3 regions of the Aurantimonas sp. C2-5-R2 genome follow, and region 2 is predicted to be linked to each of the others. Evidence: predicted binding sites of a transcription regulator. Region 2 holds the regulator's gene; each other region holds the start of a gene.

Region 1 (7,315 bases), on a different contig from region 2:
GCGGGTAGAGTGCCGTGCGTCCGTTCGGGCGCACAAAGCACGCTCTAACATTTTGATTGAGCATCGGAATAATCCAAAACCGGATTCCACTTTTTAGTCTGATGCACTAGCCGGACTGCATCAGCCCGGGCCTGAGCGAGGATGAGATGGCGAGACTGCAATCCTTCTGGCCGTTGTCGCTCGCCGCGCTCGGCGGCCTGTTCGGCTGGTTGCAGCCGGCGCCGGCGATTCCGCCGGACCATCAGGGTCTCTGCCGGACCGAAACCGCCGGGGGCGTCGATTACATCGTCTGCGACGTCCCGCTCGACCGCTACGCGGTGATGCTGCGGTCCGAGGACGCGGCGGGACAGCCTTACGAGACGTTCGAGCGCGCCGCTGCGAGCGTCGGCGAGCTGCGCGTGCGGCTGATCATGAACGCCGGCATGTATCACGAGGATCGCCGCGCGGTGGGACTCGCCGTGCAGGACGGGCGCGTGCTGAAGCAGGCTGTGCGCGGCACCGGTAGCGGCAATTTCTCGATGCAGCCGAACGGGGTGTTCTTCATCGAGAACGGCAAGGCTTACGTCCGCGATACGGAGCGCTATCTCTCCGGCAACCACACGCCGGAGCTCGCCACACAGTCGGGGCCGATGCTCTTGATCGACGGCCGGCTACATCCCCGTTTCATCGACGGCTCCGACAGCCGCTACGTTCGCAACGGCGTCTGCGCCAGCGAGGACGGCCGGACGGTACGCCTCGTCCTGTCCCGCAAGCCGGTGAATTTCTGGGATTTCGCGACGTTCTTCCGGGACCGGCTCGGCTGCCGCGATGCGCTGTTCTTCGACGGCAAGGTGTCGAGCCTCTACTATCCCGGTTCCGGCATCGACTACCGCCGCGACCGGCTCGGGCCGATGCTGGTCGTCATCGACCGCGACTGACCCGACGCTATTTGTCGGCGGTGCCGGCCATGCGATCGGCGAGCGCGGCGTCGTCCGCGACCACCGTTGCGTCAGCGGCGGCGATGCGGCCGCCCTTGGCCTCACCGTCCTCTGAAACCGCGGCCTGGCCGCCGGTTGCCGCCGCGCTCTCGGCCCGTGGCGCTGCGGCAGGCGCGGCGGCGACAGCGACCTGGTCGGCCCCCTCCTTCGGCGCCGCTATCTGGACAGGCTTGGCTGAAACGGCACGAACCCTCGTCTTCGTAGACGTTGATGGCTCCTCCGACGGTGTCACGGCGGCGACGAGCGTTCCGATAAGGCCCGGCTCTTCGGCAGGCGCCTCGACTACAGCCGGCATCCGCCGCCGTTTGACGATCTCGGCCATATGCGCCTTGACGGCGGAGCAGTAGCGGGCGGCCGAGGCGCTCATGCGGGTCGTGCGCAGCCCGCCCTTGTATTTCATCGACGCCTTGCAGACGTCGCGGCCGCCCTGTTCCCAGGCGCCCTTCAGATATTTCATGCCGTAGGTGAGGTTGGTGTCCGGGTCGAAGAGCGCGTTGGCCGATCCGGAAAAGCCCATGCTGCGGGCCGTCGCCGGCTTGATCTGACTGAGGCCGTAGACGCCGCCGGCGCCGCGCGCCTTCGGATTGTAGCGGCTTTCGACGCGCACGACCGCATAGGCCAATGCCGGCGGGATACCATTTTCGCGCGCGTGTTCTTCGATCATCCGGTCGAGCGAGGCGCTGCCGGAGATCGTGCCGCGCTCGGTGGCTTGCTTCGCCTCGCGGGCCGCGATCTTCACGTCCCCGTCGGACGGGGCGACTCCAGTGGCAAGGGCGGCGACCTCCGCCTCGGTTGCCGTATCGGTCTGTGCGGACTCAAGGGCGGTAGCCAGCGGCGAGCCGCCGGCGACGCAACCGGAAAGGCTCGCAATGGCGACGATCGCGAACGTCGACGCCGTGACGGCGCGCCTTGTCGCTGGGATCATGAACTCCAACACTCGCATGCACTTTTCTCTCAACAAACCGGCCGCGCCCAGTCCGTTGGTCCGCTTCGCGGCGGAAAGGTGACGAAACCATTCTTTGCTCGATTTTCCGCAGCTGTGACGGTGACTTATCGCGTGCCTGTGGCGAGCCTGCATCAATTGGTCTATCTGACGCGGCCATGACAAAGATGACCGATCCCGTCGACATTCTCTCGTGCCTGATCCGCTGCCCGTCGGTGACCCCCGACGAAGGCGGCGCGCTGGCCGCGCTCGAAGCCATGCTGACGCCGCTTGGATTCGCGGTCGAGCGCCCAGTGTTTTCCGGTGAGGGTACGCCCGATGTCGAAAACCTCTTCGCCCGCGCCGGGGCGTCCGGCCCGCATCTCGTCTTTGCCGGGCACACCGACGTGGTGCCGCCGGGCGAGATAAGCGATTGGCGGGAAGGCCCGTTCTCGGCGGCGATCGTCGATGGCGAGCTTTACGGGCGCGGCGCGGTCGACATGAAGGGCGGCATCGCCGCTTTCGTCGCTGCCTATGGGCGCCATGTCCATCACGGCGCCCCGGCGGGACGGGTCTCACTACTGATCACCGGCGACGAGGAGGGGCCGGCGGTGAACGGCACGGCCAAGCTTTTGGAATGGGCCAAGGCGAGAGGCGAAGATTTCGACGCCTGCCTCGTCGGCGAGCCGACCAACCGCGAAGCACTGGGCGACATGATCAAGGTGGGCCGGCGCGGCTCGCTCTCGGCCGAGCTGCGGGTCACCGGCCGGCAGGGCCACGTCGCCTATCCGCATTTGGCGGACAACCCGGTGCGCGCGGTCGTTACGATCGCCGAGGCGCTGATGGCCGAACCGCTCGACGCGGGCTCCGAGCAGTTTCCGGCCTCCAACCTCGAAATCACCTCGATCGACATCGGTAATCCGTCGGTCAACGTCATTCCGGCGCGGGCGCGCCTGTTCTTCAATGTCCGCTTCAGCGACCGCTGGACGCCGGAGAGCCTCAAGGAGGAACTGACGCGGCGCATAGAAGCGGCCGCGGCTTCGCAGCGGTTCCGTCCCGGCCGCGAGGCGGCGGCGGTCGAGATCGTATGGCGCGAGCGTCCGGCCGAAGCATTCCTGACGCGGGACGACGCCTTGACCCAGTCGCTGATCGACGCGGTCGCGGATGTCACCGGGCGTCAGCCGGAACTCTCGACATCGGGAGGAACGTCGGACGCGCGTTTCATCAAGGATTATTGCCCGGTTGTGGAATTTGGTCTTGTCGGCAAGACTATGCACATGGCCAATGAACGGGTGGCCCTGTCCGACCTCGAGGAACTGACGAGGATTTATGAAGCTTTCATCGCCCGCTGGTTCGCCGCCCACGCCTGACCTGGTGCCGAGCATCGACGATATCGTCCGCTTTTTCTCGGGCACCGCCTTGCTGATGGCCGGCCGGGCCGAGGGGCTGAAGCGCCTCGATCTGTCCGCCGATGGCTTCTGGCAGTCCTTTTCGGCCATCGTGGTGGCGCTGCCGCCGATCGCGCTGTCATGGATCGAGTTCGAATCGGTCCAGGGCGAGGGCCGGGCCACCGACATGGGGCCGGTCGCCGTCTATGGCGCGCACGCCTTGGCCGATGTTCTCGCATGGGTGCTGCCGATCCTCGTCCTGATGCTGGTCGCCAAGCCGATCGGCTATTCCCGCAAGATCGTGCCGCTGGTGGTCGCCACCAATTGGGGCGGCGCCATGCTCGCCTGGGTGTTCGCGCCCTATTGGCTGGTCGTGCTTTTGGTCGGCATGGGCGGCGGAACGGCGTTGCTCGGCGCGCTGGTCACCATCGCCTCGATCGCGCTCACCGTGCGGCTGATCTTCTTTGCCACCGGCAAGGATCTGGGCGGCGCCGTGGCGGTCACCATTTTGATGATCGTCTCCGCCCTGGTCAGCTATGGCGCGGTGATGGACCTGACCGGCATTCCGCTGATCTGATCAGGCCATATTAGCCCGGATAAGGCGGCAGTGTGCGCTTCGGCGCCGTGCCATATTCGATCCGCGTCAGATACAGCCCGTCGGCCGGCGCGACCGGGCCGCAGCGGATGCGGTCGCGCGATTTCAGCGCGGCGACGACGTCTTCCTCGCTCCAGCGGTATTCGCCGACGAGCTTCAGCGTTCCGGCGAAGGAGCGGATCTGGTTGTGCAGGAACGACTGGGCCATGGCGTGGATGTGGATCTCGTCGCCGGGTCCCTTGACGATGTCGAGGCGTTCGAGCGTGCGGATCGGGTTCTTGGCCTGGCAATGGGCGGAGCGAAAGGTGTTGAAATCGTGGGTGCCGACGAGGCGCTGGGCGGCGCGATGCATCGCGTCGACGTCGAGCGGCTTGGAAACCCACCAGACCTGGCCGGCGAGCAGCACGGGCGGCGGCCGGCGGTTGAAGATACGGTAGAGATAATGCCGCTTGCGGGCGGAAAAGCGGGCGTCGAAATCCTCATCAACGCGCTCGACGTCGAGGATCGCGACGGCCTCGCGGCGTAGATGGGCATTGAGCGCGTCGCGTATGACGACGCAGTCCCATTCGCGCGACAGATCGAGATGCGCGACCTGCCCGGTGGCATGAACGCCGGCGTCGGTCCGCCCGGCGCCGAACAGCACAGCAGGCTCGCCGGAAAAACCGGCAATGGCGGTCTCGACGGCCTCCTGCACCGAGGGGTCGTTGGTCTGGCGCTGCCAGCCGCAATAGGGCTTGCCGTTGTACTCGATAGTGAGCTTGTATCGGGGCATCAGGTGGAGCCGGCGACGCTGCCGGCCGGCACGGGCGACCCCCGCAAGAGGTCGTCCGCGGCCATCGGCTTGCCGCCGGCGCGTTGCAGTTCGAGAAGGCGCACCGCCCCCGAACCACAGGCAACAAGCAGGTGGTCGTCGAGCACCGTGCCCGGCACGCCCGCGCCCGTCTCGGGCGAAGCACGCAGGATCTTCACCCGCTCTGGCTTGCCGCCGAACGACATCGTCGTCCAGGCGCCCGGGAACGGCGAGAAGGCGTTGCTCTTGGCCGCGATCAGCCGGGCGTCCCCGGCAAAGTCGAGCGCCGCCTCGGCCTTGTCGATCTTCCTGGCGTAGAGCGGCGCACGCCCTGTCCGCGCGGCGATCGCGTCCTGGTCCTCGAAGGTCAGGGTGCCGGCTTCGAGCTTTTGCAGCGCCTCGGCCATCAGATCGGCCGAGATCGCCGCGAGCCGGTCGTGCAACTCGCCAGCGGTCTCGGTCTCGCCAATCGGCGTTTCGGCCGTCAGCGCCACCGGGCCGGTGTCGAGGCCGAGTTCCATGCGCATCACCATCATGCCGGTGGCGGCGTCGCCAGCCTCGATCGCCCGCTGGATCGGCGCGGCGCCGCGCCAGCGCGGCAGCAGCGAGCCGTGACCATTGAGACAGCCGTGGCGTGGCGCGTCGAGGATCGGACGCGGCAGCAACAGGCCATAGGCGACGACGATTGCGACATCGGATTCCAGCGTCGCGAAGGCCGTAATCTCCGCCTCATCCTTGAAATTCAAGGGTGTGCGAACGTCCAGCCCCAGCCGTTCGGCTTCGGTCTGGATGGGCGAAGGGGTCAATGTCAGGCCCCGGCGCCCGGCCTTGCGCGGCGGCTGGGTGTAGACGGCGGCGATGTCATGTTCGGCGGCGTGGATGGCGCGCAAGGTCGGGACGGCGAAGGCGGGCGTCCCCATGAAGACGACGCGCAGCGTCATCGCCGGCTCACGCGATGGCCTTGCGGGCCGCCTTGGTGAACTTCTTCACCACCATGTCCCGCTTCAGCTTGGAGATGTGGTCGATGAACAGGATGCCGTTGAGATGGTCGATCTCGTGCAAGAGGCAGGTGGCCAGGATGCCGTCCGCCGTCTCTTCGTGCATCTTGCCGTCGAGGCCGAGATAGCGGACCGTCACCTCGGCGGACCGCTCGACCTCGGCATAATAGTCAGGGATCGACAGGCAACCTTCCTCATAGACATTGCGGGCATCGGACTCGGCCAGAATCTCGGGATTCAGAAACACCTGCGGCGCCTTGTCTTCCTCTTCCTTGGAGATGTCGATCACCAGCAGGCGAAGCGGTTCGCCCACCTGAATCGCCGCGAGCCCGATGCCGGGCGCGTCGTACATCGTGTCCAGCATGTTGTCGGCCAGCCGCTTGACGCGGTCGTCAACCGTTTCGACGGGCTTGGAGGTCTGGCGCAGGATCGGATCCGGCAGAATGATGAGAGGCTTGATCGTCATGGCCGCTGAGGTAATCGCTGACACAATCGCGGTCAATCGGTGCGGTGCCGACATGCGGACGGGCTTCCATGCGCCGTTGATACTTCCAGCGCAGCAATGTTCGTGCTTTGGTCCAATTCGTTAACGAATCGAATCTAGGGTCGGACCATGGACAGCGACGCTCTTGCCGCCCTTCTCACGACGCCCATCATCACGATCGGCAGCCATGCAGTCCCGGTCTTTGCCCTGGTTCTGGCGGGCCTGCTGTTGCTCCTCCTCATCCTGTGGCTGCGCGCCCGCCGCGCGGCGCGGGAGGCACTGGAGCTGGTGGAAAGCCGCGAGGCGGAATCGTCCGATCGACTGGACGCGGTGCTGAAATCCCAGTCCGAAATCACCGGCCGGATGCAGACAATGGCCGAGATCTTCGGCGCCCGGCAAGCGGACCTCACCCGCACCCTCGCCGAGCGTTTCGACGGACTAACCTCGCGCGTCGGGCAGTCGATCATCCAGACCACCACAACGACCAACGCCTCGCTGTCCGCCCTGTCCGAACGCCTCGCGGTGATCGATCGCGCCCAGGGCGAAATCCGGAATTTGGCCGGCGAGGTGGTCCGGTTGCAGGACATCCTTGCCAACAAGCAGACGCGCGGCGCCTTCGGGGAGGGTCGGATGCAGGCGATCGTGGCCGACGCACTGCCGAGCGCTGCCTATTCCTTCCAGGCAACGCTTTCCAACGGCAAGCGCCCCGACTGCCTGATCAACATGCCGAACGGCGCGCCCTCGCTTGCTATCGACGCGAAGTTTCCGCTCGAGGCCTACAGCGCGCTGCGCGACGCCGAGAGCGACGATGCCCGCGACTTCGCCGCAAGCCGGCTGCGGCGCGACATGGATGTCCACGTCAAGGCGATCGCCGGTAAGTACCTCATTCCCGGCGAGACGCAGGATACCGCGTTCCTGTTCGTGCCGTCGGAGACGATCTTCGCCGAGCTGCATGAGCGGTTCGAGGACGTCGTCCAGAAAGCCTATCGGGCGCGGGTCGTCATCGTGTCGCCGTCGCTGCTGCTGTTGTCGATCCAGGTCGTTCAGGCGATCCTCAAGGATGCGCGGATGCGCGCCGAGGCCGGCCGTATCCAACAAGAGGTCCGGCACCTGACGGAGGATCTGACCCGGCTCGACGCCCGCGTCGCCGCATTGAAGACC
Region 2 (7,315 bases):
CATCTGGAGAAGCGCCTGCTTCAACCCGAGCGGCTGGAACAGGTCCTCGCCACCGTCCTCGACCGCCGTCAGGACCGTTCTGACCGCCGCCGCGAACATATCGCTGAACTGAACAAACGCGCCGCTGAAACCGATCTGCGGCTGAAGCGGCTGTATGACGCCATCGAATCGGGCGTGGCTGATCTGGACGATCCGGCGCTGAAGGACCGCATCACCGGCCTCAAGGCGATTCGCGATCAGGCGAGAGCCGATGCCGACCGCGCGCAGGCCCTGTTGGAAAGCTCAGGCCAGAAGGCGATTACGCCGCAGATGGTCCGCAAGTTCGCCCAAACGGCCAGGGAGCGGATGCGCCTCGACGGAGGCGGCTATCGCCGCGATCACCTGCGGGCGCTGGCCCAAAGGGTCGAGGTCGCTGAAGGCGAAGTGCGCATCATGGGATCGAAGGGAGATTTGCTCAGAACGCTCGCCGCCGCATCCGGCGTAAAATCGGCCACGCACGGCGTGCCCGGTTCTGTTCTGAAGTGGCGGAGAGGAAGGGATTCGAACCCTCGATACGGTCTCCCGTATACTCCCTTAGCAGGGGAGCGCCTTCGACCACTCGGCCACCTCTCCGAGGACGCAGATACCTGCGCGACGGGCCCGGTGCAAGGGAGGCAAGAAGAAAACCCGGTGAACATGATCGAAAGGCACCCCGCGGCCATTCAAACCGGACACCGCGAAACCTCGCCCCGACCCGGGAACGATCCACACGCGCTTCCTTCGCGGCGCCGTCACGGCTCTGCGCGGCGCGGCCTGGTTCGCGGCTCAAGCAGCAGCTGGCACAGGTCGAAAAGTTGGCTCCGCGGGATCGGTTGCCAACTGTCGGTCCGGCCTTCAGTATTTGCGGATGAGCCCGACCAGCCGGCCCTGAACCTTGACCCGCTCGGAGCCGAAGATCCGCGTTTCATAAGCCGGATTGGCAGCCTCCAGCGCAATCGTATTGCCGCGCCGGCGAAACCGCTTCAGCGTCGCTTCCTCCTCGTCGACCAGCGCGACAACGATCTCCCCGGGCGTCGCCGTGTCGGCGCGGCGAATCACCACCGTGTCGCCGTCGAGGATTCCGGCTTCGATCATCGAATCGCCCTTGACTTCCAGCGCATAATGCTCGCCGCCGCCAAGCATATCCGGCGGCACGGCGAGGGAATGGGTGGTGTGCTGGATCGCCGAAATGGGAACGCCCGCCGCGATCCGGCCCATGACCGGAATCGAGACTGTGGCCGGTTCAGGCGGTCTCGTCGTCGCGCGTCGGGAAATCGGCTCAGACGTCTTGCGTGCCGCGTCGCGGCTTCCTTCGATCACGCTCGGCGTAAACCCGGCGTGGCCGACGGGGGCAGGGCGGTCCTTCTGCATCGCTTCGGGCAGCTTGAGGATCTCCAGCGCTCGCGCGCGATTGGGCAGGCGCCGAATGAAGCCCCGCTCCTCAAGCGCGGTAATCAGGCGATGAATGCCGGATTTTGAGCGAAGCTCCAGCGCGTCCTTCATCTCGTCGAAGGAGGGAGGCACCCCGCTATCCCTCAGCCGTTCGTGAATGAACGACAAAAGGTCGTGCTGCTTGCGTGTCAGCATCGAGGCGACTCCCTAAAACAAAACCTGAACAAACCTATCTGTTCTAGTTGTGTTCCGCAAGACCCTTCCATTCGTCGAGCACAACGTAGCGGCAAGCCTCGCCCGCACTGGCCGGAGCCGCCGAAGGAGCCCGCACGAGCAGCGCGTCGGCCTGCGCGTAGGTGGACAGGAGGGAGGAATCCTGGCGGGGCAGCGGAATGACCCGGATGACGCCGTCTTCTCGAACCTCCAGCCGCGACCGGACGAAGTCGGTCCGCAGGCCATTTTCAGGCATCGGCGCACCGAGCAGCCCATGCCGGTAGAGCTGGCGATCGGGAAGGCCTGCCAACCGGCGCACCAATGGAACCAGGAACAACCTCGCCGCGACCATGGAGGAGGCCGGATTGCCCGGCAGTCCGACGATCGTCAGATCGCCGAGCCGCCCCGCCATCAATGGCTTGCCGGGGCGCATCGCGACCTTCCAGAAGTCGAGTCCGACGCCGCGGTTGGCGAACACCTTGCCGACCAGATCGTGATCGCCAACCGACGCCCCGCCGATCGTGACGAAGACATCCGCCCGGTCCCGGATGGAATCGCTCAGGCGCGCGTCGATCGTGGCGACGTCGTCGCCAGCGATCCCGCAGTCGATCGCATCGCCGCCGGCCGCTACCACCATCGCCGCGACGCCGAACGGGTTGGAGGCGACCAACTGCGAGGGACCGAGCGGCTCGCCGGGCAGCACGAGTTCGTCGCCGGTTGCGAGGATGGCCACCTTCGGCCGCGCCAGCACCGTCAGCGCGGGGTAGCCGCAGCTTGCCGCAAGCGCGATGGCGCCGGGCGTGAGCAGGGCGCCGCGGGTCAACAACGTCTCGCCCGCAGCGAAATCGATACCGGCTGCCCGGATGAATTGGCCGGGTTCAAGCGAAACCGTCGGCCGCACGGTGCCGTCGACCTCAACGCGGGCGTCTTCCTGGATCAGGATCGCATTCGCGCCATGCGGCACTGGTGCCCCGGTGAAGATTCGCACCGCTTCACCGATTCCCACCTTACCGTCGAAGGCGCGCCCGGCGGCGGATTCGCCGACGACCCGCAGGGCCTCGAACGGCGACTGCGCGTCCTCAGCCCGGACGGCGTAGCCGTCCATGGCCGAGGCATCGAAGGATGGCTGGGTGCGGCGGGCCAGGACGTCCTCGGCCAGGAGGCGTCCGGCCGCTTGCAGTAACGGCAACTGCTCGGTGCGGGTGAGGGGCACCGCACTCCCCACCAATCGTCGATAGGCTTCCTCGACGGGAAGCAGACTCATGACCCGGCCGCCGTGAAGTCGCCGGAACGGCCGCCGGACTTCGACAGCAGCCGGATGCCGGACACCCGCATCGAGCGATCCACCGCCTTGGCCATGTCGTAGATCGTCAGACAAGCGACGGAGACCGCCGTGAGCGCCTCCATTTCGACGCCGGTCTTGCCGCTGACCTTGGCCAACGCCGTGACGCGCAGACCGGGCAGGGTCGCATCCGGCGTTATCTCGACGCCAATCTTCTCAAGCATCAGCGGATGGCAAAGCGGAATCAGTTCGTGCGTCCGCTTGGCCGCCATGATTCCAGCGATCCGCGCAATGCCGATGACGTCGCCCTTCTTGGCCTCGCCGGCGAGAATCAGGTCCAGCGTCGCCGGCTGCATGGCGACGAAACCCTCGGCTTCTGCGACCCGAACGCTGTCGGCCTTGTCGCCGACATCGACCATCGAGGCAGCGCCAGCCGCGTCGAGATGGGTGAGCCCGGATTGCTTGGTGTCGGTCATGACAAGGCCCCCAATTGGCGGGTCGCGCCGAGCAGCACGCGCGTCGCCGCCTCCACATCGGCTTGGCGCATTAGGCTTTCTCCGACGAGGACGGTGCGGATGCCCCGATCGGCGAGGCGCAGGCAGTCGGCATGGGTGAAGATGCCGCTTTCGCCGACGAGAATCCGGTCGTCCGGCACCAGCGCCGCCAGTCTCTCGGCCGTCGCCAGGCTGGTCTCGAAGGTCCGCAAATTGCGATTGTTGATGCCGATCAGCGGCGTGCGGAGCTTCAGCGCACGCTCGGCTTCGGCTTCGTCATGGATCTCGACCAGGATGTCGAGGCCGTAGTGCTCGGCGGCAGATTCCAGATCGCGCGCCAGCGTATCGTCGACGGCGGCCATGATGATCAGAATCGCGTCCGCGCCCCAGGCGCGCGCTTCGGCCACCTGATAGGTGTCGAACAGGAAATCCTTGCGCAGCGCCGGCAGCGCGGTCGCCGCACGAGCCGCCGTCAGATAGGCGGGCGCACCCTGAAACGAGGGCGTATCGGTGAGGACGCTGAGGCATGTCGCGCCCCCGCGCTCATACGCCGCAGCGAGAGCAGGCGGATCGAAATCCTCGCGGATCACGCCCTTCGAGGGACTGGCCTTCTTCACTTCCGCGATGAGTGCTAGCCGACCCTCGGCGTGCCGAGCCCGGATCGCCGCCGCAAATCCTCTCGGCGCATCCGAGGGATCGATCGTGGCTTCGAGATCGGCGAGCGGCATGCGCTGTTTGGCAGCGGCGATCTCGTCGCGCTTGTAGGCTTCGATTCGCTCAAGGATGTCACTCATGCGGACGCCTCGCCGAACTTGCGCGTTGCTGCCGCCAGGCGCTCCAGGGCGGCACGCGCCAGGCCGCTGTCGATCGCATCGGCTGCCATTGCGACGCCGCCGCGAATATCCTCAGCCTTGCCGGCCATCATCAGGGCGCCGGCACTATTGAGCAAGACGATGTCGCGGTAGGCGTTTTTCGCGCCGCCGAGCACTGCGGTCAGCGCCGCGGCGTTTGCCGCCGCGTCCCCGCCCTTGATTTCGGCAAGGGGCAAACGCCGCAACCCGGCGTCCTCCGGCTCGACGCTGAAGGTGCGGATCTCGCCGTCATGGAGGGCAGCAACCGCGGTCGTCCCCGAAACGGTCATTTCGTCGAGCCCGTCACCATGCACGACCCAGGCGGATTCGGTCCCCAATTCGCGCAGCGTCTCCGCAAGCGGCAGCAGCCATTGTGGCGAGAACACTCCAACCAGCAGCTTCTTCACGCCCGCCGGGTTCGACATCGGTCCGAGCAGGTTGAAGATCGTCCGGGTGCCGAGCTCGACCCGGCTGGGACCAACGAAGCGCATCGCGGCGTGATGCGTCGGAGCGAACATGAAGCAGAGGCCGGCATCGGCGAGCACCCGCGAGATCGCATCCGGCTTCAGGTCAACGTCGACCCCGAGCGCGGCCAGCACGTCCGCCGCACCTGATTTCGAGGACAGGGCCCGGTTGCCGTGCTTGGCGACGACGAGACCGCACCCGGCGAGGACGAGGGCCGAGCATGTCGAAACGTTCAGCGTGCCGGCGTGATCGCCGCCAGTGCCGACGATGTCGATGGCGTCCGGCGGCGCCGCGACCCGCGACATGTTGGCGCGCATGACCGAGACGGCACCCGCCATCTCGTCGACGGTCTCGCCGCGCACGCGGAGCGCCATCAGGAAGCCGCCGATCTGCGAGGGCGTCGCTTCGCCGGACATCATCACCGCGAAGGCGGCCTCCGCCTCGGATCGCGTCAGGGACTGACCGTCCGCGACCTTGGCGATGAAAGGTTTCAGACTTTGGCTCACCGGACGATCGCCTTGGCGTTTTCGATGGCGGCCGGACTGACGCTGAGCGGCGTGTCGTTTTGCAGGAGTGTCACGTAGCTCTGCAGGAGATCGTTTTCGAAGATACCCTTCAACTGCTGGCGCTCCTCCGCCGCGACGTTCGCGGCCGGATCGGCGGGAGGGGCGATTTCGGTAACCTTCAGGACAACCTGTGAGCCCGACTCGCGGCCGCGCGCCGTGGTGATCGTTCCATCGCCACCGGAGAACGCCGCGGCGACGCCGACCTGACCCAGAACGGCCGCGCCGGACTGACGCGTGATCGACGCCGCCGTCTGCTTGCGCAGGCCCGCTTCCGCCGCCACGTCGTCCATGCTCTTGCCGCTCTCGAGTTCGGCCTTCAAGGCATTGGCTTTTTCGCTCAAGAGTCGCTGGGTCTCATCGTTTTTCCAGTCGGCGAGCACGCGGTCGCGTGCTTCGTCGAATGTGCGGTCGCGCGCCGGGTCGATACTGACGACGTCGTAGAAGACATAGCTGTTCGATTCGAAGTTGATCGGCACATTGTCGAATCCCGGCTCGGTCTCGAAGGCGCCGGCCAGAAGCTCCTTCGCCGCCGGAAGCTCCGCTACCGGCGCGCCGTCGGGACCGTTGCCCTGGCTGTCGACCGCCGGAACGGTTTCGGCCGCAATGCCCGCGGCCTTGGCCGCCTCGGCGAAGCTGGCGCCACCGGCGCGCGTATCCTCGAAGGCATTGTAGGCGCTTGCGGCGGTGTCGTTCGCCGCGACGAGCGCCAGAGCCTTGCGAATCTCGTCCGAGACCTCGTCGAGCGGACTCACACCCACCGGCTGGATTTTTGAAACGCGCAGGATCGCCGGGCCGAAGGCGCCGGCCACAACGTCTGATATCGCCCCTTCGCCCAGGGAAAACGCCGCGTCGGAGATCTTCGCGTCGGGAATTTCAGATTTGGATACCAAGCCGAGGTCGGTGTCTTCGACGGTCCGTCCGGCCTGCTTGGCGACCTCTTCGAAGCTGGCACCGCCGTCCAGCTTGGCCTTGGCTGTGTCGGCGGCAGCCTTGTCGGCGAAGACGATCTGCTGGACCTGGCGCCGCTCCGGTGTGGTATAGCGCTCCTTGCTCTGCTCGTAGTCCGCCTTCACCTGCTCGTCGGTGATCGTCGCCGGATCACTCAGCACTTCCGGCGTCAGCGTGGCGTACGCGAGGGAGCGATATTCGGGCGCGGCGTATTTCGCCTTGTTCTCCTCGAAATAGGCCGTCAGCACGTCGTCCGACGCATCGGCGACCGGTGGCACCGTCGAGGGGGACATGCTGATATAATCGACCGTCCGGCGCTCGCCATTGTAGAGGCCCAGCGCCGTTTCGAACGTTACTGGCGTATTGCCGCCCTGCGAAATCGCCTCGACGATCTGGCTGCGAATGGCGGCGTCTTCCTGGCTGCGGATATAGTCGCGCTCCCGGATACGGGCGTTGGAAAGGACCGCCTGAAACGCATTGCGCGAGAAATTTCCCGAGGCGTCCTGAAACGAGGGGTCGTCCGCGATCAGACGCGCCAGACGCTCCTCCGACAGGCCAAGGCCGATGCGACGACCCTGTTCGTCGAGCATGGCGCCGGCGACGAGCTGGCTGAGGACGCCTTGGTCGATGCCGAACAATTGGGACTCTTCCGCGGTCGGACGGCGGCCGATCTGCTGGGTCAGACGGGCTTGGGCTCGGTTGTAGGCCAGAGCGTAATCCTCCAGCGAAACCTCGGTCTTGCCAGCTGTCAGCACCGTCGTCGCCGTATCGCCGCGAAATACGTCGCCAATACCCCAGGCGGCGAAGCTGACGACGAGCAGGGCAAGGAGGATCTTCGCGGTCCACCCGGAAATGCTGCCTCGCAGTGTATTGAGCATCGTCGTCTCCCTTCGCCCGCTCGACTTTCGCGGCGGCGAAGCGAAGCAGGGCATCCATCGTTCTCAGGCCTTAATAGGAAACAGCGCGGGGCGGGCGCAAGCAGGCTGGACGATTGATTTCTCGGCTCCCTCGCATATTGCCGACCGACGATGATAGGTATGCGCCATCAGGTCCGCGCCCTCCGCGCACCGCTCCAGGGAGTAAATG
Region 3 (7,315 bases), on a different contig from region 2:
ATGATCCGCAGTGTGCTGATCGGCTGATCAGGCCGCCAGCTTCAGTTCCGGCAGGAAGTCCAGCACCATCGCCATGTCGGCGTCGAACGCTTCGCTCTCGCGCGCCCGCACCGCCTCGTCGGGAAGCCGCAGGATATAGGACGGGTGGATGGTGACCAGCAGCTTGGTCGCCTCGTCGAGGTCGATCAATCGCGAGCGGGCGTCGCGAATGGTCACCGATCTGCCGAGCACGGCCTGCGCCGCTGTGGCGCCGAGGGCGACGATCAACTTCGGCTTGATCAGCTCGCGTTCCAGATCCAGCCACCAGCGGCAGGCTTTCACCTCGCCGGCATTGGGCTTGGCATGGATGCGACGCTTGCCGCGCGGCACGAACTTGAAGTGCTTCACCGCGTTGGTGACATAGGCCTGCCGCCGGTCGATGCCGGCTGCGGCGAGCGCCTGATCGAACACCTTCCCGGCCGGGCCGACGAAGGGCTCGCCGGCCAAATCCTCCTGGTCGCCCGGCTGCTCGCCGACGAAGATCACCGGCGCATTGTCCGGTCCCTGGCCGAATACCGTCTGGGTCGCCGGCTCCCAGAGGGGGCAAGCCTTGCAGGACTTTGCCGCCGCGCGCGCCGCGCGGATGCTGTCGGGTCGCGCATCGCCCGCTGCGTGATCGGGCGCTGTGCTCGTCTTCGCCATCTGCTCGCGCTCCATCCGTCGCTCATGGGAGAAACTCGGCAGGGTCGGCGCGGTTGCGATCATCCGACGCGCCGCCGCATCGGCGCCCGCGACAAGCTGCTTGATCAGCGCCGTCTCCGGCATGTTGGCCCAGTATTTCTTGGGCATTTCCGCCTGCATCGCCTTCACCTTCAGCCGCGCGGGGTTGAAGATCGAGGCGTAATAGGTCAGCCACAGCGCTTCCATGTCGTCGTCCTTGGGACGCATGTCCTTGGTCGCCCCCGGCAGAAATACCAATTCCGCGCCATCCCAGTGGACCGAGCGCTCGGGAGTCATGATCGTCCAGACCATGCCGGCGAAACGCCGGGCGAAGAACGGCGCAGTCAGTTCGACCACGTGGTGGAACGGCTCGAACCAGGCGACGTAGTGCTTGCCGCCCTCGCCGTCCTCGACCTCGCGAAAGCGGACGAAGGCCTTCATCTTGTGGCTGTCGCGCCGCACCGCCTTCTCCATGGCGGTGGCGCGCAGGACATCCGGGTCCGACGCGATCTCGAGCAGCTTCTTTTCCGTCTGCAGCCGCCACAGCAGCCGGTAGGCGAAGACGAACCGATCGGAATCGGCGTGGCAGAGCAGCTTGCGGGAGAGGTCAGGAAAGGCCTTTGGAACCGTCGGTTGCGCGGCGTCGGCGGGCGCTTCGGGCAAGGGCTCGGCGAACAGGCCGGGTGCTTCATCGTCGACGACGAAGCTCAACGCATCGGGCGGAATGCCGAGCGCCAGCGCCGTGCGGGCGGCTTTGCGCCAACCGTCGAAATCCGCAGGGAAGGAAAGGATGGCACTATGCATCCAGAGGACCTATCGGCTCTCACTTCGGTTGAAATCGTATTCCCAATTTTCCCGTCCCTCCAACGGCGCGCCCCACTCGTATTTCAATCGATATACAAGCCCGTCCTCGGTCAAACATTCGTCTGCTTTCGGTATGGGGCATTGTTGCAAATTTTCTCGCCATTCTGGAAAATGGCTCGCCGACGAAGCGAAAATATGCCGATCAGCATATAACGCAACTTTCGTGTTAATCCGTTGAACTGTCTTTGCACTAAATGTCTCGCGGTGTTGGTCCCTAATTGAAGAATCCGATTGCATGAATAATGCAACCTTCGACGTGATAGGAAATATCAACTCCCATGATTCGGTTGTCGAATACGAGAATGGAACGATTTTCTCGATCGCGTTAGTTCGATTATGGAATACAACAGGATTGTCTGATGATATAAAATCGACATTCGATCTGTTATGCAAAAATCTGGGATTTTCTCCAATATTGATAAATGAATCAAGATTTTTTATAATATACGGTAAAGAGGATACTGCGCGATGCGGATCGATATTTACGGCGATTCTTCCACTACGAATGAGATTGGATAAGCTCGCGTCATCTCCAGGAGAAGGATAAATTTTCCTGAACTCCGCATTCACATCTGCCGTTGCTGCATCCGAAATGGATTCGGATGCTCGAACCACACATTGGCGTAAAGCTTCGATAATCGCTTTCATTCGATTTGGAACACGCACATGTGTTGCAATCATAAACTGTATTAGATTTCCCCAATTTTCCTTCTTGATATTATTGCGATTTCTGATTGCATCTACGAGAGACGGCCATCCAGTTTCTATTTCCTGCGAAAAAAAGTTTTCGATGATGTTATCAAACCGACGCTCTGCGTGCACCGGCTGCGAGTACATGTACTGTTGCCGCAACGCTTTCTCAGGTTTTTGAGCGTAATTTTTATTATTCCAAATATCTCTTAAACACAGATCGTCCTCTACGCTCGTAAAATTTTTCGAGTAGCATTTCGGGATATAATGATGTTGTTTTTGTTCCAAAATCTATACCTATCGAGCGCATTGCATTATTTAAACAGCTCCAGTTGGGCTCGTTGTCCCCCCGTCGGCAGGAAGGTGGCGCGCAGGCCTTCGCTGTCCGTCGCCGCGCCCGGCGACCAGTCGAGGGCGGTAACGAAGGGCCGGACCTTGGCGATCGACTGGCAGAGCCGGGCAACATCGTCGAGCCTGAGTGTGCGATGGCGGCGGGTCGACAGGATGCGGTTGACCGCGCGAGTTCCAAAACCCGGCACGCGCAACAGCAGTTCCCGGTCGGCGCGATTGACGTCGACCGGGAACCGATCGCGGTGCTTCAACGCCCAGGCGAGCTTTGGATCGACGGCGAGATCCAGCATCCCGCCTTCGCCGCCGGAAACGATCTCGCCCCGGTCGAAGCCGTAAAAGCGCATCAGCCAGTCGGCCTGATACAGGCGGTGTTCGCGCATCAGCGGCGGCGGGGCGAGCGGCAGCCGACTGGAGGCGTCGGGGATCGGTGAGAAGGCGGAGTAATAGACCCGTTTGAGGCGGTAATTGCCGTAGAGATTCTCCGACCGGCCGAGGATGGCATCGTCATCGGAACCGTCGGCGCCGATGATCATCTGAGTCGACTGGCCGCCCGGCGCGAAGCGCTGTGGCTTCGCCCGGTCCTTTTTCTCGCCCTTGTGTTCCTCGATCTTGGCCCGGAGATGGCCCATCGAGCGGCGAATGTCGCGCGGCTTCTTTTCCGGCGCGAGTGCCTCCAGGGTCAGGTCGGTCGGCAACTCGATATTGATCGACAGGCGGTCGGCGAAGAGCCCCGCCGCCTCGATCAGCGCGGGCGATGCGTCGGGGATCGTTTTCAAATGGATGTAGCCGGCGAAATTCTCCTCCAGCCGCAGCTTTCTGGCGATCCGTACCATCTCCTCCATCGTATAGTCGGAGTTGCGGATGATGCCGGAGGACAGGAACAGGCCCTCGATGTAATTGCGCTTGTAGAACTCCATCGTCAGCGTGACGACTTCCTCGACCGTGAAACGGGCGCGGGCGACGTTGGAGGACGAGCGGTTGACGCAATAGACGCAGTCATAGACACAAAAATTGGTCATCAGGATTTTCAGCAGCGAAATGCACCGTCCGTCCGGTGCATATGCATGGCAGATGCCCGAACCCTCGGTCGAGCCGATGCCCTTCGTCCGCGAGGAATCGCGCCGAGTCGAACCGCTGGACGCGCAGGAAGCGTCGTATTTGGCGGCGTCGGAGAGGATCGCGAGCTTGTCTAACAGTGTCGTCTTGGCCATGACGCGGATATAGCGTTCATGGAATGTTCTCGCCAGCAAATTTCCGGATTTCTCGGCGAGACCCAGTGTCGCAGGTTCGATCACGCGGCTGTGGACCGCGTCCATGAGACGAAAAGGCCGGCCAGACGTTCTTGTCCAGCCGACCGACCTTCAGTCTGACGCCCTGCGTCTGTCAGCTCGCGGATTTGGCCTTGTTCACTGCCCGCTTGGTGACGACCTTGACGAGGTTGGCGCGATAGGCCGACGTGCCGTGCAGGTCCGACAGCATGTCGCCCTCGTCGACCGACAGCCCGTCCACGGCCGAGCCGTCGAAGTTCGATGACAGCGCCTGTTCAGCGGCTTCCCAGCGGAAGGCGCCGCCCATGCTGGCACCGGTGATGCCGACCTTCACCTCGCCGCCGCGCTTGGCGACGAAGACGCCGCACATGGCATAGCGCGAGGCCGGGTTGCGGAACTTCTCGTAGGCGCATTGGTCCGGCGCCTCGAAGGACACCGCCGTGACGATCTCGTTCTCCTCCAGCGCCGTCTCGAACAGGCCGAGGAAAAAGTCATCGGCCGCGATCTCGCGCCTATTGGTATGGATCGTCCCACCGAGCGCTTTCAGGGCGGCGGGATAATCCGCCGCCGGATCGTTATTCGCCACCGAGCCGCCGATCGTGCCCATGTGGCGCACCGCGATATCGCCGATCAGGCCGGCGAGATCGGCGAAGCCATGGCAGGCGGCTTTCAGCCCGTCATGGGCGGCGATCTCGCCATGGGTCATGCCGCCGCCGATCCTGATCGACTTGCCGTTGACCGTAATGCCCTTGAGTTCGGCGATATGGCGCAGATCGACAAGGTCGCTCGGCGCGGCGAGCCGCTGCTTCATGGTCGCGATCAACGTCATGCCGCCAGAGAGGAATTTTCCCTCGCCGCCGGATTCACCGACCAGCTTGACGGCCTCGTCGATCGACGTGGGGCGGTGATAAGTGGTCTCGTACATCGGTTCTGCTCCCTCTGGCGCCGGGTCCGGAAATCGCGGAAGGACCGCGCGGCGCGATGGTTCGGATCGAAACGGGGCAAGGCAGCCCCTAAAATTCTCCCGGCGGCCCTTTTTCGCGGCCACCGGGCGGTTTGTTCTGCTCGGTCAGGCGACCGCGTTGAGCGCCTTCCAGACCTTTTGCGGCGTCGCCGGCATGCTCAGATCGTTGTTGCCGATCGCGTCGGTAATGGCGTTGATCACCGCCGGCGGCGAGCCGATCGCGCCGGCCTCGCCGCAGCCCTTCATGCCGAGCGGGTTGCCGGGACACAGGGTCTCGTTGGTCGAAACCTGGAACATCGGAAGGTCCCACGCCCGCGGCATGGCGTAGTCCATGTAGGACGCCGTCAGCAGCTGGCCGGTGTCGTCATAATGGGCGCCTTCCAGAAGCGCCTGGCCGATGCCCTGGGCGAGACCGCCATGGACCTGACCCTCGACGATCATCGGGTTGATCACCCGACCGAAATCGTCGGCGGCGACGAACTGGATGATCTCGGTCGTTCCGGTATCAGGGTCGACCTCGACCTCGCAGATGTAGCAGCCGGCCGGGAAGGTGAAGTTGGTCGGATCGTAGAACGCCCCTTCCTTCAGGCCGGGCTCCATTCCTTCGGGGAGATTGTGGCCGGTATAGGCGCCGAGACAGACCTCGTGCCAGGCCAGCTTCTTGTCGGTGCCTGCGACCTTCACCTTGCCATTCTCGATGACGATGTCGCCCTCGTCGGCCTCCAGAACGTGCGCTGCGATCTTCTTGGCCTTGGCCTCGACCTTGTCGAGCGCCTTGTGGATCGCCGACATGCCGACCGCGCCGGAGCGCGAGCCGTAGGTGCCCATGCCGAACTGCACCTTGTCGGTGTCGCCATGAATGACCTGGACGTTGTCGACCGGCAGGCCGAAGCGTTCGGCCACCAACTGGGCGAAGGTCGTCTCATGGCCCTGGCCGTGACTATGCGAGCCAGTGAGGATTTCGACCGTGCCGACCGGATTGACCCGAACCTCGGCCGATTCCCAAAGGCCGACGCCGGCACCGAGCGAGCCGACCGCCTTCGATGGCGCGATGCCGCAGGCTTCGATGTAGCAGCTCATGCCGAGGCCGCGCAGCTTGCCGCGCTGCTTGGCCTCCGCCCGCCGTGTCTCGAAGCCGGCGACGTCGGCGGCCTGCATGCCGGCGTCCAGCGTCGCGTCGAAGTCGCCCGCGTCATACGCCATGATCACCGGCGTCTGGTGCGGGAAGGAGCGGATGAAGTTCTTGCGCCGCAATTCCGCCGGCGAGATGCCGAGTTCGCGCGCCGCCGTCTCCACCGTTCGCTCGATGACGAAGGTCGCCTCAGGACGCCCGGCGCCGCGATAGGCGTCGACGGGCACGGTGTTGGTGTAGACCGCCCGGACATTGGCGTGGATTGCCGGGATATCGTACTGGCCGGAGAGCAGCGTCGCGTAGAGATAGGTCGGGGTCGCCGACGAGAACAGCGACATGTAGGCGCCGAGATTGGCGATCGTGTCGACCTTGAGACCAAGGATCTTGTGGTCGGCGTCTAGCGCCATCTCCACCTCGGTGACGTGGTCACGGCCGTGTGCGTCGGTCAGAAACGCCTCGGTGCGATCCGATGTCCACTTGACCGGAACGCCGGTGCGCTTGGACGCCCACAGGCAAACGATCTCTTCGGGGTAGATGTAGATCTTGGAGCCGAAACCGCCGCCGACGTCAGGTGCGATCACCCGCAGCTTGTGTTCCGGCGCGACGTTGTAGAACGCGCTCATCACCAGCCGGGCGACATGCGGGTTCTGCGAGGTGGTCCAGCAGGTGTAGTGCTCTTCCGCCGGATCGTAGACACCGAGCGCGGCGCGCGGCTCCATCGGATTGGGAACCAGGCGGTTGTTGACGATGTGCAGCTTGGTCACATGAGCGGCCCCGGAAAACGCCGCGTCCGTCGCCGCCTTGTCGCCGAGTTCCCAATCGAAAATGAGATTGCCCGGCGCTTCGGGATGAAGCTGCGGCGCACCATCCTTCAGCGCTTCCACGGCGCTGACGACGGCCGGAAGCTCGTCATAAGAGACCTCCACGGCCTCGGCTGCGTCACGGGCCTGCAACTGCGTGTCGGCGACGACGACGGCAATCGGCTGCCCGACATGGCGCACGGTGCCGACGGCGAGCGCCGGCCAGGCGCCCATCTTCATCGGCGTGCCGTCCTTGGACGACACCCCCCAGCCACAGATCAGATTGCCGATCCCGTCGCCCTGCAACTGTTCGCCGGTGAGGATGCCGATCACGCCCGGCATGGAAGCCGCCGCGGCCGAATCGATGCCGGCGATCTTGGCGTGCCCATGGGGCGATCGCACGAATGCCGCGTATTTCATGCCGGGGACGCTCATGTCGTCCACGTAACGCCCGCGACCGGTGATGAACCGCCGGTCCTCCTTGCGCAAAACCTTTGCGCCGATGCCTTCAACACCCATCGTCGAAACCTCCCAGTATTCGAAATCG

Evidence for each region. Region 2 encodes LexA, which represses DNA repair genes until DNA is damaged. Its sites were predicted from a motif close to TGTTCNNNNTGTGTTCNG; they were not measured.
Region 1: a site for LexA is predicted at 6,234-6,251, ahead of def (peptide deformylase). Genes of this name have one in related genera too.
Region 3: a site for LexA is predicted at 3,829-3,846, ahead of VQ044_RS00675 (putative DNA modification/repair radical SAM protein). Genes of this name have one in related genera too.

What each region holds. Positions count from the first base shown of each region.
Region 1 covers NZ_JAZHLJ010000039.1:29,987-37,301, forward strand. Annotated here, with positions in the region: gene VQ044_RS15825 (phosphodiester glycosidase family protein) at 147-917, shown strand; gene VQ044_RS15830 (lytic transglycosylase domain-containing protein) at 925-1,902, opposite strand; gene dapE (succinyl-diaminopimelate desuccinylase) at 2,079-3,269, shown strand; gene VQ044_RS15840 (hypothetical protein) at 3,229-3,864, shown strand; gene truA (tRNA pseudouridine(38-40) synthase TruA) at 3,875-4,654, opposite strand; gene fmt (methionyl-tRNA formyltransferase) at 4,654-5,613, opposite strand; gene def (peptide deformylase) at 5,621-6,136, opposite strand; gene VQ044_RS15860 (DNA recombination protein RmuC) at 6,284-7,315, shown strand, end outside.
Region 2 covers NZ_JAZHLJ010000055.1:12,255-19,569, forward strand. Annotated here, with positions in the region: tRNA gene VQ044_RS18375 (tRNA-Ser) at 523-612, opposite strand; gene lexA (transcriptional repressor LexA) at 874-1,605, opposite strand; gene VQ044_RS18385 (molybdopterin molybdotransferase MoeA) at 1,649-2,887, opposite strand; gene moaC (cyclic pyranopterin monophosphate synthase MoaC) at 2,884-3,381, opposite strand; gene trpC (indole-3-glycerol phosphate synthase TrpC) at 3,378-4,193, opposite strand; gene trpD (anthranilate phosphoribosyltransferase) at 4,190-5,221, opposite strand; gene VQ044_RS18405 (peptidyl-prolyl cis-trans isomerase) at 5,218-7,107, opposite strand.
Region 3 covers NZ_JAZHLJ010000001.1:130,664-137,978, forward strand. Annotated here, with positions in the region: gene VQ044_RS00660 (DUF2474 family protein) at 1-27, shown strand, start outside; gene VQ044_RS00665 (UdgX family uracil-DNA binding protein) at 28-1,503, opposite strand; gene VQ044_RS00670 (DUF4238 domain-containing protein) at 1,513-2,541, opposite strand; gene VQ044_RS00675 (putative DNA modification/repair radical SAM protein) at 2,568-3,815, opposite strand; gene VQ044_RS00680 (FAD binding domain-containing protein) at 3,988-4,797, opposite strand; gene VQ044_RS00685 (xanthine dehydrogenase family protein molybdopterin-binding subunit) at 4,942-7,287, opposite strand.